DNA from 2 places in the Devosia sp. MC521 genome. Region 1 is predicted to be linked to the other one. Evidence: predicted binding sites of a transcription regulator. Region 1 holds the regulator's gene; the other holds the start of a gene.

Region 1 (11,420 bases):
CGAAAATCTCATGATCGTTGATCTCTTGCGCAATGATATGGCGCGGATTTCTGAGATCGGCTCGGTGCGGGTGACAGACCTTTTTACGGTGGAGACTTATCGCACGCTGCACACAATGACTTCGGGCATTGTTTCTCGCCTACTTCCAGAGATGACCGCCATTGGTGCTGTCGAAAATCTCTTTCCATGCGGCTCTATCACCGGAGCCCCAAAATTGCGGGCGATGGAAATTATCCATGAGGTCGAGGATGGCGCGCGGGGCGTTTATACGGGCTCTATCGGCTTTATCGCGCCAAATGGCGATTTCAGTTTCAACGTCGCCATCCGCACCGCCGTTATTGACGCAGCGGGTAAGGGCGAGATCGGCGTTGGTGGGGGCATTGTTGCCGACAGTGTTGCCGAAGACGAATATCAGGAGGCTTTGCTCAAATTGCAGTTTCTGGCCGACCCGGCCCAACCGGTGACCCTTATCGAAACTTTTAAGTGGAGCGCGGAAGAAGGCTTCGTGCTGCGACAGCGCCATGTTGAGCGTCTGCTTGCCTCGGCTGAATATTTTGGCTTGCCGGTAGAAGCCGATGCGATTGAAACATTCCTCGACGATAACGCCAGCGCTTGGACGCAGCCCATGCGGGTTCGTCTCACTCATTCTGCAGCTGGGCTCGATTTGACAGCGGTGGTTCTACCTCCGAGCCCAAGTCTCTTCCGCTTCGATATCGCCAGCGAAGTCCTGCAATCCTCATCGGTGTGGGTCGCGCACAAAACCACCAATCGCTCCTTTTATGATGAACCGAAAAAGCGCGCCCATGATGAGCGTGGCTTGGATGAATTGGTTTTCACCAATGAGCGCGGCGAACTGACCGAGGGCTCTTTTACCAATCTATTCATCGAGCGGGATGGTCGGCTGCTGACCCCTGCCGTGAGCTCCGGCTTGTTGCCGGGAACATTGCGGGCAGAAGTTTTGGCGAGCGGGAAGGCGGAAGAAGCCATCCTGACCCTTGCCGATCTCGAAACGGCTGATGCAATCTATCTCGGCAATTCCGTGCGCGGTCTTATCCGTGCTGAGTGGGTAAGGGGCAAGGCATGAGCTTTGAAATCAAATCCGACGACGTTCTGGTCGTTGTCGATGTGCAATATGATTTTCTGCCCGGTGGCAGTCTCGCCGTTGCCGATGGTGATGCGATCATTCCAGTGGTCAACGCCTTGGCCAAGAAGTTTGCCAATGTCGTGCTGACCCAAGACTGGCACCCTGCCGATCATGTCTCCTTTGCCAGCCAGCATGCGGGCAAGGCGCCATTTGAAACGGTAGAGCTGGATTATGGAACACAGGTCTTGTGGCCGAACCACTGCGTATGGGGCACGCGCGGCGCCGAAATTTCGGCTGATCTCGACATCCCACACGCGCAAATGATTATCCGCAAAGGCTTTAATCGCGCCATCGATAGCTATTCGGGCTTTCAAGAAGCGGATCGCACAAGCCTGACAGGGTTGGCGAGCTATCTTGGCGAGCGCAATTTGAGCCGGGTCTTCGTGGTTGGCCTCGCCACCGATTTTTGTGTGGCCTGGACAGCTATTGATTCTGCCGCTGGCGGGTTTGAGACTTTTGTCATTGAAGACGCCACCCGCGCCATCGATGCCAACGGTTCGCTCGAAAAGGCTTGGGCTGATTTGGAAGAAGCGGGCGTGACGCGGATCACGTCGGCCGAGCTAATCAGCTAAGGATTCACGTGAAACTAAGCTGATTATCGTTCGGCAATGAGCATCGCCTTGATCGTGGTCGCTTTGACAAAATGATCAAGGCGGTGGGTTTTTATCCACCACGTAGCCATTTCCATCAGCAGATCAGGCGTGTCATTGCGGTTGGCGAAAAACGCATAAAACGAGAGGCCAACGCCCTCCCCCTTTTGTGCGATTTTGGCGGTACACACCGCGATGGCTTTTTCACGCAGTGCGGGTGTCATTTATTTTCCGTCCGCTTGAGGCATAAAAAAGGGCACCGGATGGCGCCCTTTCAAGTGTGAAGGCAGAGCGCTTAAGCGTTCTTGTCGATCGCGTCGCCTGCTTCAGCCGCTGGACCGCCCTTGGCAACACCAACCATGGCTGGGCGCAGAACGCGCTCGCCAATGGCAAAGCCTTCCTGAACGACCTGCACAATCGTGCCTTCTGGAACGGCCGGGTTCGGCACTTCGAACATCGCCTGGTGCTTATGCGGATCGAACTTCTGGCCAGCGGCTTCAATCGGCTTGACGCCATGCTTGGCAAGAAGACGGTTGGTTTCGCGTTCAGCCAGCTCAATGCCTTCGATCAGGCTCTTGAGTGAACCTTCAGCGCTCTCACGGACATCGGCTGGGATGACCAGCAGCGCGCGCGACAGCGCGTCGGTGGCGCTCAGCATATCGCGAGCAAATCCAGCGATGGCGTAGGTGCGGGTGTCAGCGACTTCGCGCTCCGTGCGCTTACGCAGGTTTTCCATTTCCGCAATGGTACGCAGAACGCGGTCCTTGAGGTCGGCGTTTTCCGCCTGCAATGCCTCAACGGGATCGACTTCTGGAGCGGTTTCGGTGGTCGGGATCTCGACTTCCGGATTTTCGCCCTGGGCGGCGTTTTCGTCGCTCATTGTGTCTTCTTCCGTTCGTTAAAACTTTCTGTCCCGCATATCGGTCAAGCGAGACGGTAATTCAAGCTCTCACTCACCGTGCTGCGCGCTTACGCGCAATCATCGCGGAAATGACGTTAGCCGTGTAGTCCACAACGGGGACAATGCGTGCATAGTTCAATCGCGTTGGCCCGATAACGCCTAAGACGCCAACGATCCGATCATTGGCATCCTTATAGGGCGAGAGAATCACCGAAGAGCCGGAGAGGGAGAAGAGCTTATTCTCTGAGCCGATGAAAATACGGACACCCTGCCCGCGCTCCGCATCGCCCAAGAGATCGAGCAATCCATCCTTGCTTTCCAGCTCATCGAACAACTGCCGCATCCGTGCCAACTCGTCGCTGGCCATGGTGTCATTGATGAGATTGGCGCGGCCGCGAACGATCACCGTGGGAGCATTGCCCGACGCAGGGGTGGACAGGGTCGCAATGCCAGCGTCGACGAGTTTTTGGGTGAGCTCGTCCAATTCGGCGCGTTGTTCATCGCGTCGCTCATTGAGCAGTTTTTTGGCTTCCGCCAAAGTGCGCCCGACAATGTAATTGGAGAGGTAATTGCCCGCCTGCTGCAAGGAGCTCGCGGCGTAGCCGGGTGGAAGATCGAGGATGCGGTTTTCCACCTGCCCATCTTCGCCAACCATGATGGCCATGGCCCGTGAATTATCGAGGCGCACAAATTCGATATGCCTCAGCACCATATCGGCCTTGGTGGCAATAACTACGCCAGCGCCGTGGCTAAGGCCGGAGAGGAGGGAGGAGGCTTCCGTCAGCATGTCCTCGACCTGCCCGCGCCCGGCCGTGTGTTCCATCTGACGGGCTATCCGGCCGCGCTCATCCTCATCCACCGCGCCCACTTCAAGCATGGAGTCGACGAAAAAGCGCAGGCCTTGCTGGGTCGGCGCACGGCCAGCGGAGGTGTGTGGCGCCGCAATAAGACCTAGGTCTTCAAGGTCTGCCATCACATTTCTGACAGAAGCGGGGGAAAGCTCCACCTGCAAAAGTCGGCTAAGATCACGCGATCCCACGGGCACACCGGTGTCGAGATAGCGCTCGACGAGGGTCCGAAAAATCTCCTGGGAGCGCGTGTTGAGCACGCTAAGGAAGTCTTCTGCCGGTCTGGTCATGGCTTTTATGCTAAATCTTTCGCTTTAACCCTGTACTCTCATTTAAGCTCTTCCTCCCCAAGCGCCAAGCTGCCGCAGCTTGTGAGTGGGGCCGTTGGAGGTTAAGAGGCGGTTAACACCATTTTCTAGCGGACAAAATATGCGCCCCTCCGGTCGACAGCCTTCAGATATGCGTACGGTGACCTTTGAACGTAAGGTCTCCATGAAAGCAGAAGGCTCGTGCCTTGTAACCTTCGGCAACACCAAAGTTTTGTGCACTGCTTCGGTTGAAACCAGCGTTCCGGGTTGGCTGCGTGGCAAGGGTCAGGGCTGGGTCACAGCTGAATACGGCATGCTGCCCCGCGCCACCGGTTCGCGCAATCGTCGTGAAGCCACAGCCGGCAAGCAGACAGGCCGCACCCAAGAAATTCAGCGTCTCATCGGTCGCTCGCTCCGCGCTGTTGTAGATTTGGCAGCGCTCGGCGAAGCTCAGATCACTCTCGATTGTGACGTGCTTGAAGCCGATGGCGGCACCCGTACCGCAGCCATCTCGGGCGCTTATGTGGCACTGGTTGATGCCATCGCCTGGATGGAAGAGCGCAAGCTGACCAAGGGCAAGGTTCTCAAGGACAGTATCGCAGCGGTTTCTTGCGGCATTTATCGCGGCACCCCGGTTCTCGATCTCGACTATCTCGAAGACGTCGAAGCGGAAACGGATGCCAACTTCGTCATGACCGGTTCGGGCAAGTTTGTCGAAATTCAGGGCACTGCTGAAGGCGCTCCGTTCGACCGCTCGGAGCTGGAAGCCCTTATGGGTCTGGCCGAAAAGGGCATTACCGAACTTTCCGCGCAGCAGCGCGCAGTTCTGGGTCAATAATGCACTGGTTGCGGAAGAAGCTACCGTTTCGTCTTGCTGACCGTCCTGCTCGCCCTGAGCAGGCGGCGCGGCCCAATGGCGAACGCCATTTTTCCGCTCACAATTCTCGCGTATGGAATGACATCGTCCGCGCACTCGAAGGTACAAAGAAATGACCATCCCTCGTCTTCGCCCCGGTGATCGTCTTTGCATCGCGACCCATAACGCGGGCAAGCTCAAAGAATTCCGCGAATTGTTTGAGCCCTTTGGTTTGGTTCTGGTGTCGGCGGGCGATTTGGGCCTGCCGGAGCCAGAAGAAACCGGCACCACCTTTGCCGAAAACGCGCGCACCAAGGCTCATGCTGCGGCGACGGGCGCCAATATGTTGGCTCTGTCCGACGACAGCGGCCTTTGCGTCGACGCGCTCAATGGCGATCCGGGTGTTTACACCGCCGATTGGGCTGGTGTGCCGCGCGACTTCAATCGCGCCATGAAGCGCGTGGAAGATGCCTTGCAGGCCGCAGGCGCAGGCTCTCCCGGCCAGCGTCGCGGCTCGTTTAATGCCACGCTTTGCCTTGCCCATCCCGATGGCCGCGATATGCTTTTTGTTGGCAAGTGCGAAGGGACGCTGATCTGGCCGCCACGCGGCGATGTCGGTCATGGCTATGACCCGATGTTCATGCCTGATGGCCATGACATCACTTTTGGTGAAATGGCGCCTGAGGTGAAGCATTCTTGGTCGCCCGGTCAAACTGGTCTTTCCCATCGTGCGCGGGCCTTTGCCCAATTCGTTGAGAACCAGATAGAGCATGCCTAGTCAGACCAATGTCTGGGCAGTAACAATTCTTCTGTCCCCGATGGGCGGGGCGGATCGGTGCATTATGCGAGGCGTTCGACCATGAACGGGAATGATCTCTTCGGCATTTATGTGCACTGGCCTTTCTGTGCCTCCAAATGCCCCTACTGCGATTTCAACTCGCATGTGCATCGCGGCCCGTTTGACGAAGATGCCTTCGTTGAAGGCTATAAGCGTGAGATCGCCCATATGGGTTCGCTCACGCCCGGCCGTCTAGTGCAGTCGATTTTCTTTGGCGGTGGCACGCCTTCGCTGATGTCGCCAAAGGCCGTTGGCACGATTTTGGATGCCATCTCCAATGAGTGGCAAATCGACAGCAATGCCGAAATCACCCTGGAGGCCAACCCAACCAGTGTTGAGGTGGATCGCTTCCGCGGCTTCCGCATGGCTGGCGTTAATCGCGTGTCGCTCGGTGTGCAGTCGCTGCGCCCTGGTCCGCTGGCCGAATTGGGCCGTCGCCACTCTGTCGAAGAAGCCATTGCTGCCGTGCGTATCGCGCAGTCGATCTTTGATCGATCGAGTTTTGATCTGATCTACGCGCGTCCCAAGCAGACGCTTGAAGATTGGGAAGATGAGCTCAAGGAAGCCATCTGGCTGGCCGATGGTCACTTGAGCCTTTACCAGCTCACCATTGAGCAGGGTACGCGCTACTACGATCTCTATAATGCCGGTAAGCTCATCATGCCGAACGAAGATCTCGGCGCGGATTTTTATGAGATGACGCAGGAGCTGACGTCGGCTGCTGGCATGCCCGCCTATGAGATTTCCAACCATGCTGTGCCCGGTCAGGAAAGCCGCCATAACATGCTCTATTGGCGTTATGGCGAATATGCTGGCATTGGTCCGGGCGCACATGGTCGCCTCATGGTCAATCATCAGCGCTACGCGACAGCCTGCGAGAAAATGCCATGGCAGTGGCTCGACCTGACGGAAAAACACGGCCACGGCATGGTCACCAATGATGTGCTGAGCTGGGAAGAACAGGGCGACGAATATCTCGTCATGGGGCTGCGTCTTAAGGAAGGCATTTCCCCATCGCGCTTCATGGCTATTTCCGGCCGTGGTCTGGCGGAAAGGCAGATCGAGGTTTTGAAGGGCTATGGCTTCCTCGAAACGCTCCCCAACGGCAATCTGCGCGTCACGGAGAAGGGTTTTCCTGTTCTCGACGCGGTTGTCGCCGATCTCGCAGCGTAAAACCTTTTTGGGTGATGGCGCCCGGCGCCCTCACCTGCTCCAAGTTTTGACTATTCATAAAAGGCGCTGTCATGAGTGAGACCAGCAAGAATTTCTTTATTGCCGGCAGTAGCTTTGACGCGCCGCTCTTGTTGCCTGGGCTTTATGTCGTTGCGACACCCATTGGCAATCTTCGCGATATCACCATTCGTGCGCTTGAAACTTTGGCTGCTGCCGACGCGATCCTCTGCGAGGACACCCGCACCTCGGCAAAGCTGCTTGATCATTTTGGTATCCGCGCCCGCCGCGTCGCCTTTCACGAGCACAATGAGCGCGAGAAGGCAGAAGATATCGCCAACCGCATTAGCGCTGGCGCAGTGATTGCACTCATTTCTGATGCGGGCACCCCCCTGCTCTCCGATCCGGGCTTTCCGCTCATCCGCGTCTTGGCTGAACAGAACCTGCCGGTCTTCCCCATTCCCGGAGCCTCGGCGTTGCTTTCGGCTTTGGTGGTGGCAGGCCTGCCAACCGATGCTTTTGCCTTCCATGGCTTCCTGCCACCCAAGGCCGGTGCGCGTGCCAATGCGCTCGGTCGTCTGAAGGATTCACGTGAAACCTTGGTGTTTTACGAAAGCCCCCGCCGCATCGCAGACACGCTCGCCTCCATGGCGGAAGTGTTTGGCGACCGACAGGCTTCGGTCTCTCTGGAATTGACCAAGCGCTTCGAGCGCACGTTTCGCGGGCCTCTTTCGGAGTTGGCTCAACAGTTCGCTGAAGATGACACCAAGGGCGAAGCTGTTATTGTCGTTTCCGGTGCGAGCGAGCCAACCGCCCCAGCGGCAGAAGATTGGCAGGCAGCACTGACCCAAGCCATGGCCGATGCGCCCCTGCGTGCCGCCGTCGATGACATCGCCGCGCGTTTCAATTTGAAGCGCAAGGAGGTTTACGATGCTGCCCTCGCGATCAAGGCGCAGTCGGAATAAGAGCATTCTGGCCGAAAAATTTGGCCAGCGCAGTGAGGCGCTGGCGGCGCTGTATTTGCGTCTCAAATTCTATCGCATTCGCAATCGCCGCTACAAAACCCCTGTAGGCGAGATCGACATTGTTGCGAAAAGTCCAAAACCTTGGTCTTCATCGAGGTCAAAGCGCGGGCAAAGTTCTCGGATTATCTTGAGGCCAGCGAAGCGGTTAACCGCGAACGCATCACGCGGGCCGCAGAATTTTGGCTCATGCGCCACCCACACGAAGCAGGCCGAGATTGCCGCTTTGACGTAATTTTCCTTGCACCCGGCCGTTTGCCGGTTCATCTCATCAACGCTTTCTAGTGCGAGATTTGCTCATGTCCCTCAAAGTCGCCGTCCAAATGGATCACGTCTCAACCATCAATCCCAAGGGTGACAGCACCTTTGCTATGATGTTGGAGGCGCAATCGCGCGGCCATGAACTGGTGCACTACACCGCCGACACTCTAGCGCTGCGGGACAATGTGCTCAGCGCTTTGGTGCAACCGATCAAGGTCATTGACGCCGATAAGGGTGAGCACTTTGAGCTCGGCGCGGCCAGCCGCATTGATCTGTCGACCCAGGACGTGGTGCTGATGCGCCAAGACCCGCCGTTCGACATGAACTACATCACCATCACCCATATGCTCGAGCGCATTCACCCCAAGACCTTGGTGGTCAATCCGCCAGCGGCGGTGCGCAATGCGCCAGAGAAAATTCTGGTCACCGAATTCCCCGAGCTGATGCCGCCAACGCTGATCACTCGCGATCGCGCTGAAATCGAAGCGTTCCGCGCGGAGCACGGCAATATCATCGTCAAGCCGCTCTACGGCAATGGTGGCGCTGGCGTCTTCCTCATTCAGGAAAACGATCAAAACCTCGCTAGCCTTCTTGAGCTGTTTGAAGACAAATATCGCGAACCCTTCATGATCCAGCGTTACCTGCCGGATGTGCGCAAGGGTGACAAGCGCATTATCATCATCGATGGTGAGCCTGTGATGGGCCTCAACCGCGTGCCGGCAGAGGGCGAAGCGCGCTCCAACATGCATGTTGGCGGTCGTCCGGAACTCTCCCCGCTGACCGAACGTGAGTTGGAAATCTGCGCGGCCATTGCGCCAGCGCTGAAGGCTCGCGACATGATCTTCGTTGGCATTGACGTCATCGGCGGCTATCTCACCGAGATCAATGTCACCTCGCCCACCGGCCTGCGTGAAATCAAGCGCTTTGGTGGCCCCGATATTACGGCCATGATCTGGGACGCAATCGAAAAGCGTCGCTAAGCGTTTTTGTGAAGGGGGCGAAGGCTCATGGATGTTTTTCTGGTCGCTTTCGTCACCCTCTTCGCAACCGTGGGTGTCGCCGACATTCCCTTTATCTTTGCGGCGCTGACCAAGGATAACACGCCTGCGGAACGCAGGATTTTTGCCACGCGCGGTGTGCTCATCGCGCTGGGCATTCTTTTGTGCTTTGCCTTTCTCGGCAATTCCATTCTCGAAGTCTTCGGCATCACCATTCCGGCGCTGCGCACGGCAGGTGGCATTCTGCTGCTGTTGATTGCGATCGACATGGTGTTTGCTCGCCATTCCGGCGCGACGGGCACCACCTCCGAAGAAGAAAACGAAGCCCGTCAGTCCAACGACATTTCGGTGTTCCCTCTGGCGATGCCGCTGTTGAGCGGTCCTGGGGCTATTAGTGCCGTCATCCTGCTGACGACCGGGGCCGACAATCGCTTGGCGTTCTGGATGGTTGTTGCGGCTATCGTCGCCATTATGCTGGCGGCCTGGCTCACCTTGCTGGTCGCTATCCCGATCCAGCGCCTGCTCGGTATCACTGGGCTGGCAGTGGTCACTCGTGTGGTCGGGGTGCTTTTGGCAGCCCTTGCCGTGCAGTTTATCTTCGATGGCGTGCGCACCAGCGGACTATTGGGTGTGGTCGCTAGCTAACCCCACTCCTTGAACGCTGGTCGTGGTGCACGTGACGCATCATGACCAGCGCCTTAGAGCGCTTCTGTCTCACTGCGCGCCCGCTCGGCTGGATCATAGCCCAAGCCAAAGTCATCCACGCGGCCGTGAGGAGCATCCATCAGCTGCTCGAGCGTGAAGGCTGGTGCCGTGTGTGTAGCGCTCAGGTCCATCAAACTGTTGGCGCGCTGGGCTAGGCGCCCAAGCGGGAGCACGGGGCCGGCAACTTCCAGCAACCGGATTTGCCCTAGGCCCTGATAGGGCGGGCGCTGCATTAAGGCGGCATCTGTGCCAGCGAGCGGATCAACGGCCGCAAGGGTAATGGTACCACCGCGATAAAACACGCTGAGACTTTGGCTGACGTAAAACGCGATCTTGTCGGCGCCCGCATTGGCAAAGTGAATGCCATCGTCTTTGCGCATGCGTGCGTTCTGCCCGTTTAGATCCGGCCCGAACGCGGTGTAGCGGCCATCCTCGCTCAAGAAGCGGTCAAAAATATCGATGAACTCTGCGCCGCCAGAGAATGCCGCCATGCGTTGCAGGGCATTGATCTGGGCAATGTCGGCAGAATATTGACTGCGTTCCATAGGCGGCAAACCTAACCAGAGAACAGGTTTGCGGGCGCTCCTGAGCTGGCTCAGAAACTGATTTAACTGCGCCTGATAGCTGGCCGACCAGTTTGGTGAGAGAACAATGTTGTCGGATGCAGCCCCGGGAAACTCTTGGCGATCGTTGACGCCAATGCTGATAACGGCGACGTCGAAGCTATTTTCGGCAATAGCGCTGCCGATCTTTGCGCCCCAATCAAAGAAATCCGCCCGCACAAACCCTGAAGCGCTGACGCCTTCATCAAGGACCACAAGGTTTGGATCTTCTGCGTAGTGGCGTTCGAGCGCCTTTGCCAAATCAATGGCCAGGCTGTCGCCGAATACGGCCAAGCGCGTCGCGTCTACGCTTTTGACGACCACTGGCTTGGGCGGTGGCGGCGGCGGGGTTGGCGCGGCTTGCCGGCGTGGCTGTGTTCGTTGGACCGGCGCCGGCGCAGCGGGCTCCTCACCAAACAACAGATCAAAAAGCGTGCGGCGGCGCGGTTGTTCCTGCTGGGCAATAACAATCCGCTCGTCCCCGATCACCTGCGCCCACGCGGGTGCGGTGTCGAGCCCGACAATGCTCAAGAGCACTACAAATACGCCTAGCCGCTTCATCGGCCTCTCACTGCAATTTTCGCCGCCAGTTTAGCATAGCCGCTTGGCTCAAGACCATGCGCTTCTTGGCTTAACGCAGTGCCTCATAACTGGCGCGCGTGACAAAGCCGTCGGCGCGTTGGCCTTGTGCTGCCTGAAATCGCGCATAGGCTGCCTGCGTCACCGGCCCGATGCGGCCGTCAACTATGCCGTCATAATAGCCAAGCTCTTTCAGTTTTTGCTGGATGTGCTGGCGCTGGGCGAGATTGGGAAATTGCGTATTGCGTGGCCAGTTCGTGGCAAGATTGCCCCCGCCTTTGAGCCGGTCGGTGAGATGGCCAATGGCCAGGGCATAGCTGTCGGAGAAATTATAGCCTTTGAAGGCAAGGTAATTGGCGGTCAGCAGAAATTTGGGACCCGTATGGCCTGCTGGAATGTAGAGAAAAACCGGCGTTTCGAGCGTTTGAAATTGCCGCCCGGCAACGCGCGCAATGCCGCGTTCGGCAAAGAAGCGGATTGGGCGAAGCTGGTCGCGCGTCGCGAGCAGATAGTCGAACCCTTCCGGCACGTCCACCTCAAAGCCCCAGTCCATACCCGGCTGGTAGCCGAGCGCGCGCAGATAGATCGCGCTGGTGAC
Region 2 (11,420 bases), 590 kb from region 1:
AGCCTCCAATCATCATGAAGCTGGAATTCTCAATCGCTGATGCAGTGCGCCAGCGCGGCCTGATTGCGGTTTTAGTTGCCGCGATCAGTGCTTGGGCTGAGCAGAAGCAAAACTATCCTGAGGTCCCACATTACCTGCGTGCAGACGTGGGGCTGTCGCCGGAAGACCACTTGAGCTCTCAATGGTTGGGCGTAGACCTGCACGCCTACCGCCTGCATCCCCCCAATAGGGGCTCGGTTTGAGATCATAAGGCGGTCGGACCACCGGCCGCCTAACGCTCACACCAAACACCAATCAGAGTCGGGGAGGGCATTTGGATCATTTTCTCCAAGTGCCAATTGTCCTCCCCTGTTGTCTCCCCCCGGCCTATCGTCTAGGAACAAGCCGACTTTCCGCAGGTTTTAAAAGCATGTCCGAAAAGACCAAGCTCATCACGCCACGTCTCCCACGTGGTTTCGAAGATCGTACTCCCGGCGATATCGCTGCCGTTGGCGCCATGATCGGCAAGATCAAGGCCGTGTACGAACGCTATGGTTTTGACCCGGTCGAAACCCCGCTGTTTGAATACACCGATACGCTCGGCAAGTTTTTGCCCGACACCGACCGTCCAAACGCGGGCGTGTTCTCGCTGCAGGACGACGACGAACAGTGGATGAGCCTGCGCTACGATCTCACGGCACCGCTCGCTCGCTATTTCGCCGAGAATTTTGAAACCCTGCCAAAGCCCTATCGGTCCTACCGTCAGGGTTATGTATTCCGCAATGAAAAGCCCGGTCCGGGTCGTTTCCGTCAGTTCATGCAGTTTGACGCCGACACTGTTGGCGCCGGTGGTCCGGAAGCGGACGCCGAAATGTGCATGATGATGGCTGACGTCATGGATGCGCTGGGCCTTCAGGGCCAGTACATTGTGCGCGTCAATAACCGTAAGGTTCTCGACGGCGTGCTGGCCACAGCAGGCGTTACCACGGACGAGCAAAAGCTCACCGTTTTGCGCGCTATCGATAAGCTCGATAAGTTCGGCCCTGAGGGCGTCAAACTCCTCCTCGGCGCGGGCCGTAAGGACGAGTCGGGTGACTTCACCAAGGGCGCGGGCCTGTCTGCTGAGCAGATCGATCCCATCATGGGCTATATCGACAGCGGTATTCCTGCTGACGGCGTTGAAAAGGGCTCCAACGAGCATGTTATCTCCACCATCAACACCCTCGCAGGTCTGATCGGTGGCTCGGAAGCGGGCTTGGCTGGCGTTCAGGAACTGGCGTCGATCTTCGGCCTCGTTAACGCCGCTGGCTTTGGCGGTCGTGTCATTCTCGACCCATCGGTCGTGCGTGGACTTGAATATTACACCGGCGCTGTCTTTGAGGTTGAACTGACCTTCAAGGTGCAGAACGAGAAGGGCCAGGACGTGGTCTTTGGTTCTGTCGGCGGCGGTGGTCGTTACGATGGTCTGGTCTCGCGCTTCCGTCGTGAGCCGGTTCCGGCGACAGGCTTCTCCATCGGCGTCTCGCGCCTTGCCAATGCGCTCAAACTCACGGGCAATCTTGCCACGACCGAGCCTGCTGGCCCAGTTGTCGTCCTGGTCATGGATAAGGACCAGATGGCTGGCTATCAGGCCATGGTCGCCGAGCTGCGCAACGCTGGCATTCGCGCTGAAATGTTCCTGGGCAACACCAAGAACTTTGGCAAGCAGGTCGCCTATGCCGACAAGCGCAACGCCCCGGCCGTGATCATCGAAGGCTCGATGGAACGCGAACAGGGCATTTTGCAGATCAAGGATCTGGTTGCTGGCAAGCAAGCCGCAGAAGGCATCACGGACAACGCTGAATGGAAGGCTGCCCGCCCGGGCCAGTTCGAAATCAAGCGTGAAGACCTCGTCTCTGCTATCCAGAAGCTCTTGAGCGAACAATGATGCTCGGAGCCGCCAACGAACGCCTTCTGTCCTCTCCCCTGCGGGGAGAGGTCGGCGCGCTGCGCCGGGTGAGGGGGGCTAACTTTCTTCTTCAGCTCGTGAGCGGTCTCCAATGACAAACGCCGCCTATCGTCGTTCCCAACTCGAAGCGCTGGTTGAAGCGCAGGGTGGCTATCGCGCTACCCCGCCCCTGCTCTTGAAGGCAGACCCATATTTCGATCTTGCAGGCGAAGAGTTCGGTCGCCGTCTGCTGCTCACCACCGACGTGACTGGCGCAGAATATTGCCTGCGCCCCGATTTTACCCTGCCCATCGTTGCCGACTATATCGCCAATGGCACCCGCGAACCGGCAGCCTTCTCCTATCTCGGCCCGATCTTCCGCCAGCGCGAAACCGGCCCCGCCGAATTTGAGCAGGCCGGTGTTGAACTCCTTGCTCAGCCCGACGGCGATATCGCGCTCGATCAGGTGCTCACCTTTGCCCGCGCGGCATTGCGCCTTTATGGCGTCAGCCCCGAAGTGCGCCTTGGTGGTGTTGGTCTATTTGAGGCGTTGCTCGCGCAGGCCGATATGCCGGCTGCTTGGCGTAGCCGCATTCGTCACCGTTTCGGCCACCAAGAAGCAATGGAGCGTTTGCTCTCTCGCCTCGAACAGAGCGGCGACAGCGCCAGCAGCGCTGTGGTGGAACGCGATGCCCTGATTGAAGACGTCACTGCGCGCATGGTTTCGGCTGGTCTCAGCCTCACCGAAGGCCGTACGCCAGAAGAAATTGCTGATCGCTATCTGGCCCAGCAAACGCTTGATGCGGAACATGTACCTGCCGCAACAATTGCCTTGCTGCGTACCTATCTCGCGATCAAGGGCGACGTGCTGACCGCGCTGCGCGAGATCGAAGCCTTGGGCGAAAAGCATAAGCTTTTCCTTGGCGCGCCTGTCCGTGCGATCCGCCGTCATCTCGATGGTTTGGGCGAAGCACGTGTCACCTTTGACGCTAGCTTCTCGCCGCGCCTCGATTATTACACCGGCATTGTTTTTGAGATGCGCGGGCAGGGCGATACAGTCCTTGCCTCCGGCGGCCAATACGATCGCCTCCTCGAACGCCTCGGCGCGACCGCCCCAATCGCAGCATCGGGCTGTGCCTTGTGGGTCGACCGTCTTGAAGCGGAGTGGCCAAAATGACCCTTACTCTTGCCGTTCCCTCCAAGGGCCGTCTCGAAGAACTGACCCGCGAATGGTTTGCCCATCGCGGTTTGACAATCACCCGTCCGGGAGGTGCACGCTCCTATCTTGGCGCCATTGAGGGCATGCCGGAGATCACCGTGCGCTTCTATCCGGCCTCCGAAATTGCGCGCGAGCTGATCCGTGGCAATATCGACCTCGGTGTGACCGGGCGCGATCTGATCCACGAAACCAGCGAAGCCGGTCCCGCATCGGTTGAATTCGTGCGCGATCTGGAATTTGGGCATGCCGACGTTGTTGTCGCTGTCCCGGAATCCTGGATCGACGTGACCCATTTCCACGATCTGGCTGACGTCGCCTCCGACTTTCGTTCGCGCCACAAGCGCTGGATGCGGATTGCCACCAAGTACATCACCATCACGCGCCAGCATTTTGAGCGCGCGGGTATTGCGGAATACCGTATCGTCGAAAGCCTCGGCGCCACCGAAGCGGCTCCCGCAGCGGGCGTCGCGGACATCGTCGTGGACATCACCTCGACCGGCTCGACGCTTGTCGCCAATGGCTTGCGTGTTCTGGAAGACGGGGTCATGCTCAAGAGTGAAGCCAATCTCATCGTCTCGAAGACCGCCCCTTGGGATGTGGAACGCAAGGCGATTTTGAGCGACCTTCTCAACAAGCTCGGGAACTAATCATGGAACTGGCGCTGATTTTGCTCGTCGTTTTGATCGGTGTCAGCGCCATTCTTTATTCGGGTTGGTACCCGCAAAAAGATCGGAAAAAAGCCCCGGTGGTGGCGCCTGAAGCGCCATCCGCTGATGTTGCACCTGCTGAAGCGCCAAGCGAGCCTCAGCCTTAACGCGATTTTTTATAGATCAGCTTATCGGCGGCAAGGAAGTTGACGCCGAGTCCGGCTATACTGCCCGCAGCGACAGCAAGCGTTAGGCCGAGGCTGGTATGGGGAACAATACTGGCGACTATGCCATAGGCGAGCCAGTTCATCCCAGCGCCCGGCAACATAGCCGTCAGATAGCGCAAAAACTCTTCGCCCTTGCTAACCCCAGTCCTGCGATCTTTAAATGTGACATTGCGGTTGATCACCCATGTGGTGCCAACACCGGCGAGGAAAGACAGCGCTCTTCCCCAGAACGGTCCGATGTAGGGCGCTGTTAAAACCAACACCCCAGCATCCACTACAAAGGCCAATCCGCCAGCGAAGGCGAAGGGCACGAGCCGCCGAACCGCACTCATTGTAGGGCCTGCGGTGCACGCATTTCAAGGTATCGCAGTCTCTTGGTTTCTCGTCGACCGGTGACTACGCTGTCTAGGATCACCGCGGTCGCGCCCAAAACAACCCCACATAAGACGCCAAATCCAGCCAGGATTGCGGTGGGGAACCGGGGCACAAGGCCGGTGTCGAGATACTCAATGATGATGGGCACGGCCAGCAGCATTGAGATGATAGCGATGATCGCCCCGGTGCAAAGATAAAGCTGTCGCGGTCGTTCTCGGGCATAAAGACGAACGATCATTTCCAGAATTCGCAGCCCATCGCGATATGTGCTGAGCTTGCTCGTCGAACCCTCGATGCGGCTGCCATAGGCGGTCGGCACTTCGCTATAGGGCGCGCGGAGCTCAAGCGCGTGAATGGTCAGCTCTGTCTCGATTTCAAAGCCCTGGGAGAGCGCCGGGAAAGATTTGACGAACCGGCGCGAGAGGACGCGATAGCCCGAGAGCATATCGGTAAACCCACTCCCGAAAATGCGGGCCACTGTGCCAGTCAGCAGCCGATTTCCAAGGACGTGACCCGGACGATATTCCTGCCCATCGCCAATGGGCTGGCGTGTACCAACAACGAGGTCTAACCCCTGGTCGAGGAGTTGGTCGACCATGAATTGGCTCTGGCTGGCGTCATATGTGCCATCGCCATCAGCCATGACATAAACGTCCGCATCGACATCGGCAAACTGCCTGCGCACAACATTGCCTTTTCCACGATAGGGCACATGCCGGACGATGGCACCCGCTGCCGCAGCGATCTCGGCCGTGTGATCGGTCGAGGCATTGTCGAAAACGTAGATGCTGGCTTCCGGTAAGGCAGCGCGAAATGCCGCTACCACGTCGGCGATGATGTTAGCCTCGTTGTAACATGGCAGGATAACCGCTACATGGTTGCCCCGATAAAGCTTGGTCACGCGTAATCTCCCCCCGGAAACGTGGCCATCTTACCGGCACATCATCAAAAAAAGTGTAACGATCCTATGCTCGATCCCTTGCTTCTTCTTGCCCTAATGGGTGTGGGCATGTTGGCAGGTTTTGTCGATGCGATTGCCGGGGGCGGGGGGATGATTGCGCTGCCTGCCATTATGGCGACCGGCATTTCGCCTGTAGCTGCGCTGGCGACCAATAAAATGCAGTCCATTATCGGCACTGGCATGGCGGGCCTCACCTATTGGCGTCGCGGCTTTGTCGACATCAAGAAGCTGCTGCCTGCGGTGGTGCTGACGTTTTTGGGCTCAATGCTGGGCGCTTTCACTGTCGCCTCGATCGACGTAACCTTCCTCACCGTCGCCGTACCAGTGGCGCTCATCGCCATTGCGCTTTACTTCTTATTCGCGCCAAAACTCTCCGATGCCGATCGTGTCGCGCGCCTGCCCGAGCACATCTTCATCCCGGTCATGGGTTTCCTGATCGGCTTTTACGATGGGATTTTTGGGCCCGGTACAGGTTCGTTCTTCTCGATTGGCTTTGTGGTCCTGTTCGGCCTCGGACTTACCCGCGCCACAGGCCACACCAAAATCCTCAACTGCACGTCCAACCTGGCAGCGCTCGTGATCTTCATCCCGCAGGGCCATGTTGTCTGGCCGTTCGCCATTGCTATGGCCCTTGGCCAGATCATCGGCGGCTATGTTGGCGCGCGCACCGGCATTAAGTTCGGCGCAACGCTGATCCGCCCCTTGGTCGTCGTCGTCTCGATTGCGATGGCCGTCAAACTGCTGTTCTGGCCTTAATCGAGGCCAGCAGCCGAACGCAGCGCAGCGTTGATACGGTCCTGCCAGCCGGGGCCGTCATCCTGAAAATGTTCCAACACAGCCCGGTCGAGCTTTAGGCTCACCAGCTCTTTGCCTTCGGGTGGCGCGTGGACACGCGCTGCAGGAGCCTCTGTGCTTGGCTTGCTGGTCGCCGCCTTGAAGGCCGCTTCAGCCGTATCGAGGGCGCTGGCGCGTCTTGGTGGTCGCATATGTATGGGTCCTTGTGTGAGCGCATTCTACACGCGCTAGGTCGTCCCGTCTCAATCACTCAAAAGAAAAGGCGCCGTGTTTCCACGACGCCTTTCCCGTTTCGCTTTAGACCGGTTGGTCTGAGCGTGTGGACTACTAGAAGTCCATGCCGCCCATGCCGCCCATGCCGCCGCCGCCTGGCATTGCCGGAGCGTCAGCCTTAGGGGCTTCAACGATGATAGCCTCGGTGGTGATCAGGAGCGATGCAACCGAAGCTGCGTCCTGAAGCGCGGTGCGAACGACCTTAACTGGGTCGATAACGCCGAGGGCAACCAGATCGCCGTATTCGTCGGTCGCAGCGTTGTAGCCGAACGATACTGCGTTGTTTTCGAGGATACGAGCAACAACGACCGAACCTTCAGCGCCAGCATTGTTCGCAATGGTGCGAACTGGAGCCTGAAGAGCGCGACGAACGATAGCGATACCAGCTTCCTGGTCAGCGTTCGCACCCTTAACGGTGATCGAGTTCGAAGCGCGCAGCAGAGCAACGCCGCCGCCTGGTACGATGCCTTCTTCAACCGCAGCGCGGGTTGCGTTCAGAGCGTCGTCAACGCGGTCCTTGCGTTCCTTAACTTCAACTTCGGTCGAGCCGCCAACGCGGATGACAGCAACGCCACCAGCAAGCTTAGCAAGACGTTCCTGCAGCTTTTCACGGTCGTAGTCCGAAGTGGTTTCTTCGATCTGCGCCTTGATCTGGCCAACGCGACCCTGGATGTCTTCCTGGGTACCAGCACCATCAACGATGGTGGTGTTTTCCTTGGTGATTTCAACGCGCTTGGCAGTGCCGAGCATGTCGATGGTCACGTTTTCGAGCTTGATGCCGAGGTCTTCCGAGATGACCTGACCGCCGGTCAGGATCGCGATGTCTTCGAGCATTGCCTTACGACGATCGCCGAAGCCTGGAGCCTTAACAGCTGCAACCTTGAGGCCGCCACGCAGACGATTCACAACGAGGGTCGCGAGTGCTTCGCCTTCGATGTCTTCTGCAATGATAAGCAGTGGACGCTGGGACTGAACAACGCTTTCGAGGATCGGCAGGATAGCCTGCAGGTTCGAGAGCTTCTTTTCGTGCAGGAGGATCACTGGATCTTCGAGAACCGCAGTCATCTTTTCTGCGTTGGTCACGAAGTACGGCGAGAGGTACCCACGGTCGAACTGCATGCCTTCAACGACATCAAGTTCGGTTTCAGCGGTCTTGGCTTCTTCGACGGTGATAACGCCTTCGTTACCAACCTTCTGCATCGCTTCAGCGATCATGTCGCCGATGGACGATTCACCGTTAGCCGAGATGGTGCCGACCTGAGCAACTTCCGAAGAGGAAGTGATCTTCTTGGACGATGCCTTGAGCGAAGCGACGACTTCGGCAACTGCCATGTCGATACCGCGCTTGAGATCCATTGGGTTGAAGCCAGCAGCAACAGCCTTCACGCCTTCGACAACAATTGCCTGGCCGAGAACGGTTGCAGTGGTGGTGCCGTCGCCAGCAACGTCATTGGTCTTGGAAGCGACCGAACGCAGCAGCTGTGCGCCGAGGTTTTCGAACTTGTCTTCAAGTTCGATTTCCTTAGCAACCGACACACCGTCCTTGGTGATGCGTGGAGCGCCGAAGGACTTTTCGATCACAACGTTACGGCCCTTTGGACCGAGAGTGACCTTAACAGCGTTGGCGAGAATGTTGACGCCACGGAGCATCTTTTCGCGAGCTTCGGCGGAGAATTTTACTTCTTTAGCGGCCATGGTGTGGCTCCTTAAGAATTCTAATTAATGGGAGAGACAGTCAAAAGCGGAGAGGCAATTAAGCCTCGATCACGCCCATGATGTCGCTTTCCTTCATGATGATCAGGTCTTCGCCGTCGACCTTAACTTCGGTGCCGCTCCACTTGCCGAAAAGCACGCGATCGCCTGCCTTTACGTCGAGGGCAACGGTCTTGCCAGCGTCGTCGCGAGCACCTGGGCCCACAGCAACGACGATACCTTCAGACGGCTTTTCCTTGGCGGTATCTGGAATGATGATCCCGCCCTTGGTCTTTTCTTCACTGTCAACGCGACGGACGACTACGCGGTCATGCAGGGGACGAAAGCCCATGGTAATATCCTCTTGGCATCATTTCTGAATGCAATTTTGCGCACTGTTAGCACTCGATACATCTGAGTGCTAACAGTGCTGCACTGGATATAGGAACGCCCTCCAAGTGGAGTCAAGGGACGTGAACCTAAGTTTTTTCTCGTGCGTTAGAGCGTCATGACAAACGTGGAAAATAAGGATAGCCCCATGTCCACACTCAACACACCGGGCCGGACCATAAGCCCCGTCTCAAGTCGCGTTCATATCTTTTTTGACGGCGACGAAATCGCGAGCACTTCCAAAGCGCTAAAGCTCGAACAGCCCGGGCGTGAGACGCGCTACTACTTCCCCATTGAGGATGTTCACCCCTCGATCTTGGAGGCGTCTGATACCAAGCGGCAGGAGGATGGGCTCGGTGAAGCGCATTACTACAATATAAAGACCCTCACCGCCGATGGCGACGATTTAGCCTGGTACTACCCCTATGCCGAGGGTGATTACGCTGAGCTGCGCGATTTGATCACCTTTGGCGGCGATCGCATCTCTATTCAGGTGACAGGGGGCTAGGATACGGCTACTGGCACAGGCAAATCCGCATTTCGTGGCACCAGATCATGGAAATGCCCAACTCCCCCTCTTTCCCTTCCAATCATTCAAGGCCATAAGACGCATATGAGCGAACAATCGACACTTCAGATCAAACTGCGCCGCGTCGGCGGCGTTGGCGCAAACACCAACTGGCACTGGGAAGTCCAGGATGCGGAAGGCAAGGCCCTCAAGACTGGCTCTGCCGTCGGTCCTGAGCACAAGGCTTTCGCAACTGCCCGTATTGCTAAGGAAAAGCTGGAAGCGGCTGGCAAGTAAGCCCGCCGACAGGAGATAATGTGGATCTCTCGCCTCGAAATTCCAGCACCGCCGAACTAGGCGGCGTGGCCGGACCTCTCCGAGGCATTTTCCTTAAAATCCTGTCCGTATGCTGCTTCGTGGTCATGGCGACCATGTTGAAAGCCGCTGACACCATCCCCGCCGGGGAAATGGTGTTCTTCCGTAGCTTTTTCGCACTCGTGCCGGTCCTCGCGTTTCTTGCGCTGCGGGGCCGGCTCTCCACTGCTTTCAAAACATCGCGCCCCTTTGGGCATGTGTTGCGCGGGCTCATCGGCGTGTGTTCGATGGCGCTTGGCTTTTTCGCGCTGACCCGGCTGCCCCTGCCAGAGGCTACCGCTATCGGCTATGCCTCCCCGCTGGTTATTGTCATCCTCTCAGCCATTCTGCTGCACGAGCGCGTCTATACCTTCCGCTGGACGACGGTGATTATCGGTCTCGTTGGGGTGGTGATCATTCTGTGGCCTCGCCTGACCATCTTCAGCGGCCAGTCCGGCGCTGATTCTGCAGAGACAATCGGCGCGTTAGCGGCCTTGGGGGCGGCTATTCTTTCCGCTTTTGCCATGTTGCAGGTGCGAAAACTCGTTCAAACCGAGCGCACTGAAACCATCGTGACCTATTTCTTTGTCAGCGCGAGCGTCCTGAGCCTCGTCACCTTGCCCTTTGGCTGGGTCATGCCAACGCCTGAGTTGGCGGCACTTCTGATTGGTGCAGGATTTTTTGGTGGGTTAGGGCAGCTCCTCCTGACATCCTGCTACCGTTACGCAGACATGTCGGTTATTGCACCGTTCGAATATGTCTCACTCCTCCTGACGATTATTATCGGTTATCTACTCTTTTCAGATGTACCGACGATCACCATGATCATCGGTGCGATCATCATCGTCGCCTCCGGCATTGCCGTAATCCTGCGCGAACGTTGGCTCGGCCTCGACCGGCGTCGCGCGAAAGAAGCTAGTACTCCTTAAGAAAATGCACAGCGCACCTTCAGCAGTTACCCTCACGGTCATCCTGGCCGTTTTCTCCCTCTTCCAGCTCGCACTCATCCTCGGCGCACCACTTGGCCAGTACGTATTCGGCGGCCAGAACAAGCGCCTCGAAGGTGGTCAGCGTATTCTCAGCCTCATCGCCATCGTTGTCGCGGCAGCTGTGAGCTACGCCGCACTCACCACCGTTGGTGTTTTCAGCGAAGAGATCCACAGCACCTATGTTCCTGACACAGGCCTAGTTGTGGCGATGTGGGGTTTTGCAGCAGTTGTTCTTTACTTCATGCTGACCCAGCTCAATTCCAAGAGCAAGGCAGAGCGCACCGTCATGGCTCCACTGTCTGCTGTTGTACTCGGCCTCGTATCGGTCGTCGCGTTCGGCCTCTAAGCCAAACCAACATTCGAAATAACAAAGGCCCCCGATTTTGTCGGGGGCCTTTTGTTTTGTGGTGATCGCGAAAGGGCAGGGGCGTTAGCCCGCAGCTGCCATTTCCGCCCAGTTCTGACGCTTGCGGTAGATCGTTGACGGGCTGATCTCGAGTGCTGCTGCCGCTAGCGAGATATTGCCGCCAAATATGGCCACTGCGTCTTCGATAATGCGCTGCTCTTGCTGCCACATGGGCTGCACCGTGCGGCGACCATCGGCGCGCGGCGATTCCACTGCAGACGGTGATACCGCGCGCGCTTCAATATCGGCTGTCGCGAGCATTCGTCCGGTAATGTCGCCACCATCGAACATCACCACGATCCGGCGGATCATGTTTTGAAGCTGGCGCACATTGCCCGGCCAGTCTCCACCGGCCAGTTGCTGGGCGGCATCGAGGGTGAAACCACCAAAAACCTTGTTCTCTTCCCGCGCATAACGCGCGAGGAAATGCCGAGCCAAAACCATGATGTCGCTCGGGCGCTGACGCAGGGGCGGCAAATGGATAGGCAGAACGTGGAGGCGATAGAAGAGATCTTCGCGGAACTTGCGCTCGGCAATCATCTGCATCGGATTGCGATTGGTGGCGCAAACCACGCGCACATCGACCTTACGTGTGGCCGTTTCGCCAACACGCGAAATCACGCCGGTCTGCAGGAAGCGCAAAAGCTTGGCTTGGAGCGAAAGGTCCATTTCGCCGAT

Evidence for each region. The regulator HrcA, encoded in region 1, represses chaperone genes, less so after heat shock. The targets are predictions, from matches to a motif close to GTTAGCACTCNCNNNNNGNGAGTGCTAAC.
Region 2: the regulator HrcA is predicted to act here: its motif matches at 8,493-8,521, upstream of groES (co-chaperone GroES).

The regions. Positions count from the first base shown of each region.
Region 1 covers NZ_CP059902.1:3,614,457-3,625,876, forward strand. The annotation lists gene pabB (aminodeoxychorismate synthase component I) at 1-1,084, shown strand, start outside; gene pncA (bifunctional nicotinamidase/pyrazinamidase) at 1,081-1,716, shown strand; gene H4N61_RS17465 (DUF6500 family protein) at 1,740-1,958, opposite strand; gene grpE (nucleotide exchange factor GrpE) at 2,030-2,614, opposite strand; gene hrcA (heat-inducible transcriptional repressor HrcA) at 2,688-3,773, opposite strand; gene rph (ribonuclease PH) at 3,913-4,629, shown strand; gene H4N61_RS17485 (non-canonical purine NTP pyrophosphatase) at 4,781-5,425, shown strand; gene hemW (radical SAM family heme chaperone HemW) at 5,507-6,658, shown strand; gene rsmI (16S rRNA (cytidine(1402)-2'-O)-methyltransferase) at 6,730-7,620, shown strand; gene gshB (glutathione synthase) at 7,977-8,918, shown strand; gene H4N61_RS17510 (MarC family protein) at 8,946-9,581, shown strand; gene H4N61_RS17515 (DUF459 domain-containing protein) at 9,635-10,804, opposite strand; gene H4N61_RS17520 (lytic murein transglycosylase) at 10,875-11,420, opposite strand, start outside.
Region 2 covers NZ_CP059902.1:425,352-436,771, forward strand. The annotation lists gene H4N61_RS02025 (hypothetical protein) at 1-242, shown strand, start outside; gene hisS (histidine--tRNA ligase) at 410-1,906, shown strand; gene H4N61_RS02035 (ATP phosphoribosyltransferase regulatory subunit) at 2,019-3,083, shown strand; gene hisG (ATP phosphoribosyltransferase) at 3,080-3,772, shown strand; gene H4N61_RS02045 (hypothetical protein) at 3,775-3,939, shown strand; gene H4N61_RS02050 (GtrA family protein) at 3,936-4,331, opposite strand; gene H4N61_RS02055 (glycosyltransferase) at 4,328-5,275, opposite strand; gene H4N61_RS02060 (TSUP family transporter) at 5,342-6,091, shown strand; gene H4N61_RS02065 (BrnA antitoxin family protein) at 6,088-6,321, opposite strand; gene groL (chaperonin GroEL) at 6,458-8,098, opposite strand; gene groES (co-chaperone GroES) at 8,157-8,447, opposite strand; gene H4N61_RS02080 (DUF427 domain-containing protein) at 8,634-8,993, shown strand; gene H4N61_RS02085 (hypothetical protein) at 9,099-9,290, shown strand; gene H4N61_RS02090 (DMT family transporter) at 9,311-10,276, shown strand; gene H4N61_RS02095 (hypothetical protein) at 10,281-10,682, shown strand; gene H4N61_RS02100 (sigma-54 dependent transcriptional regulator) at 10,767-11,420, opposite strand, start outside.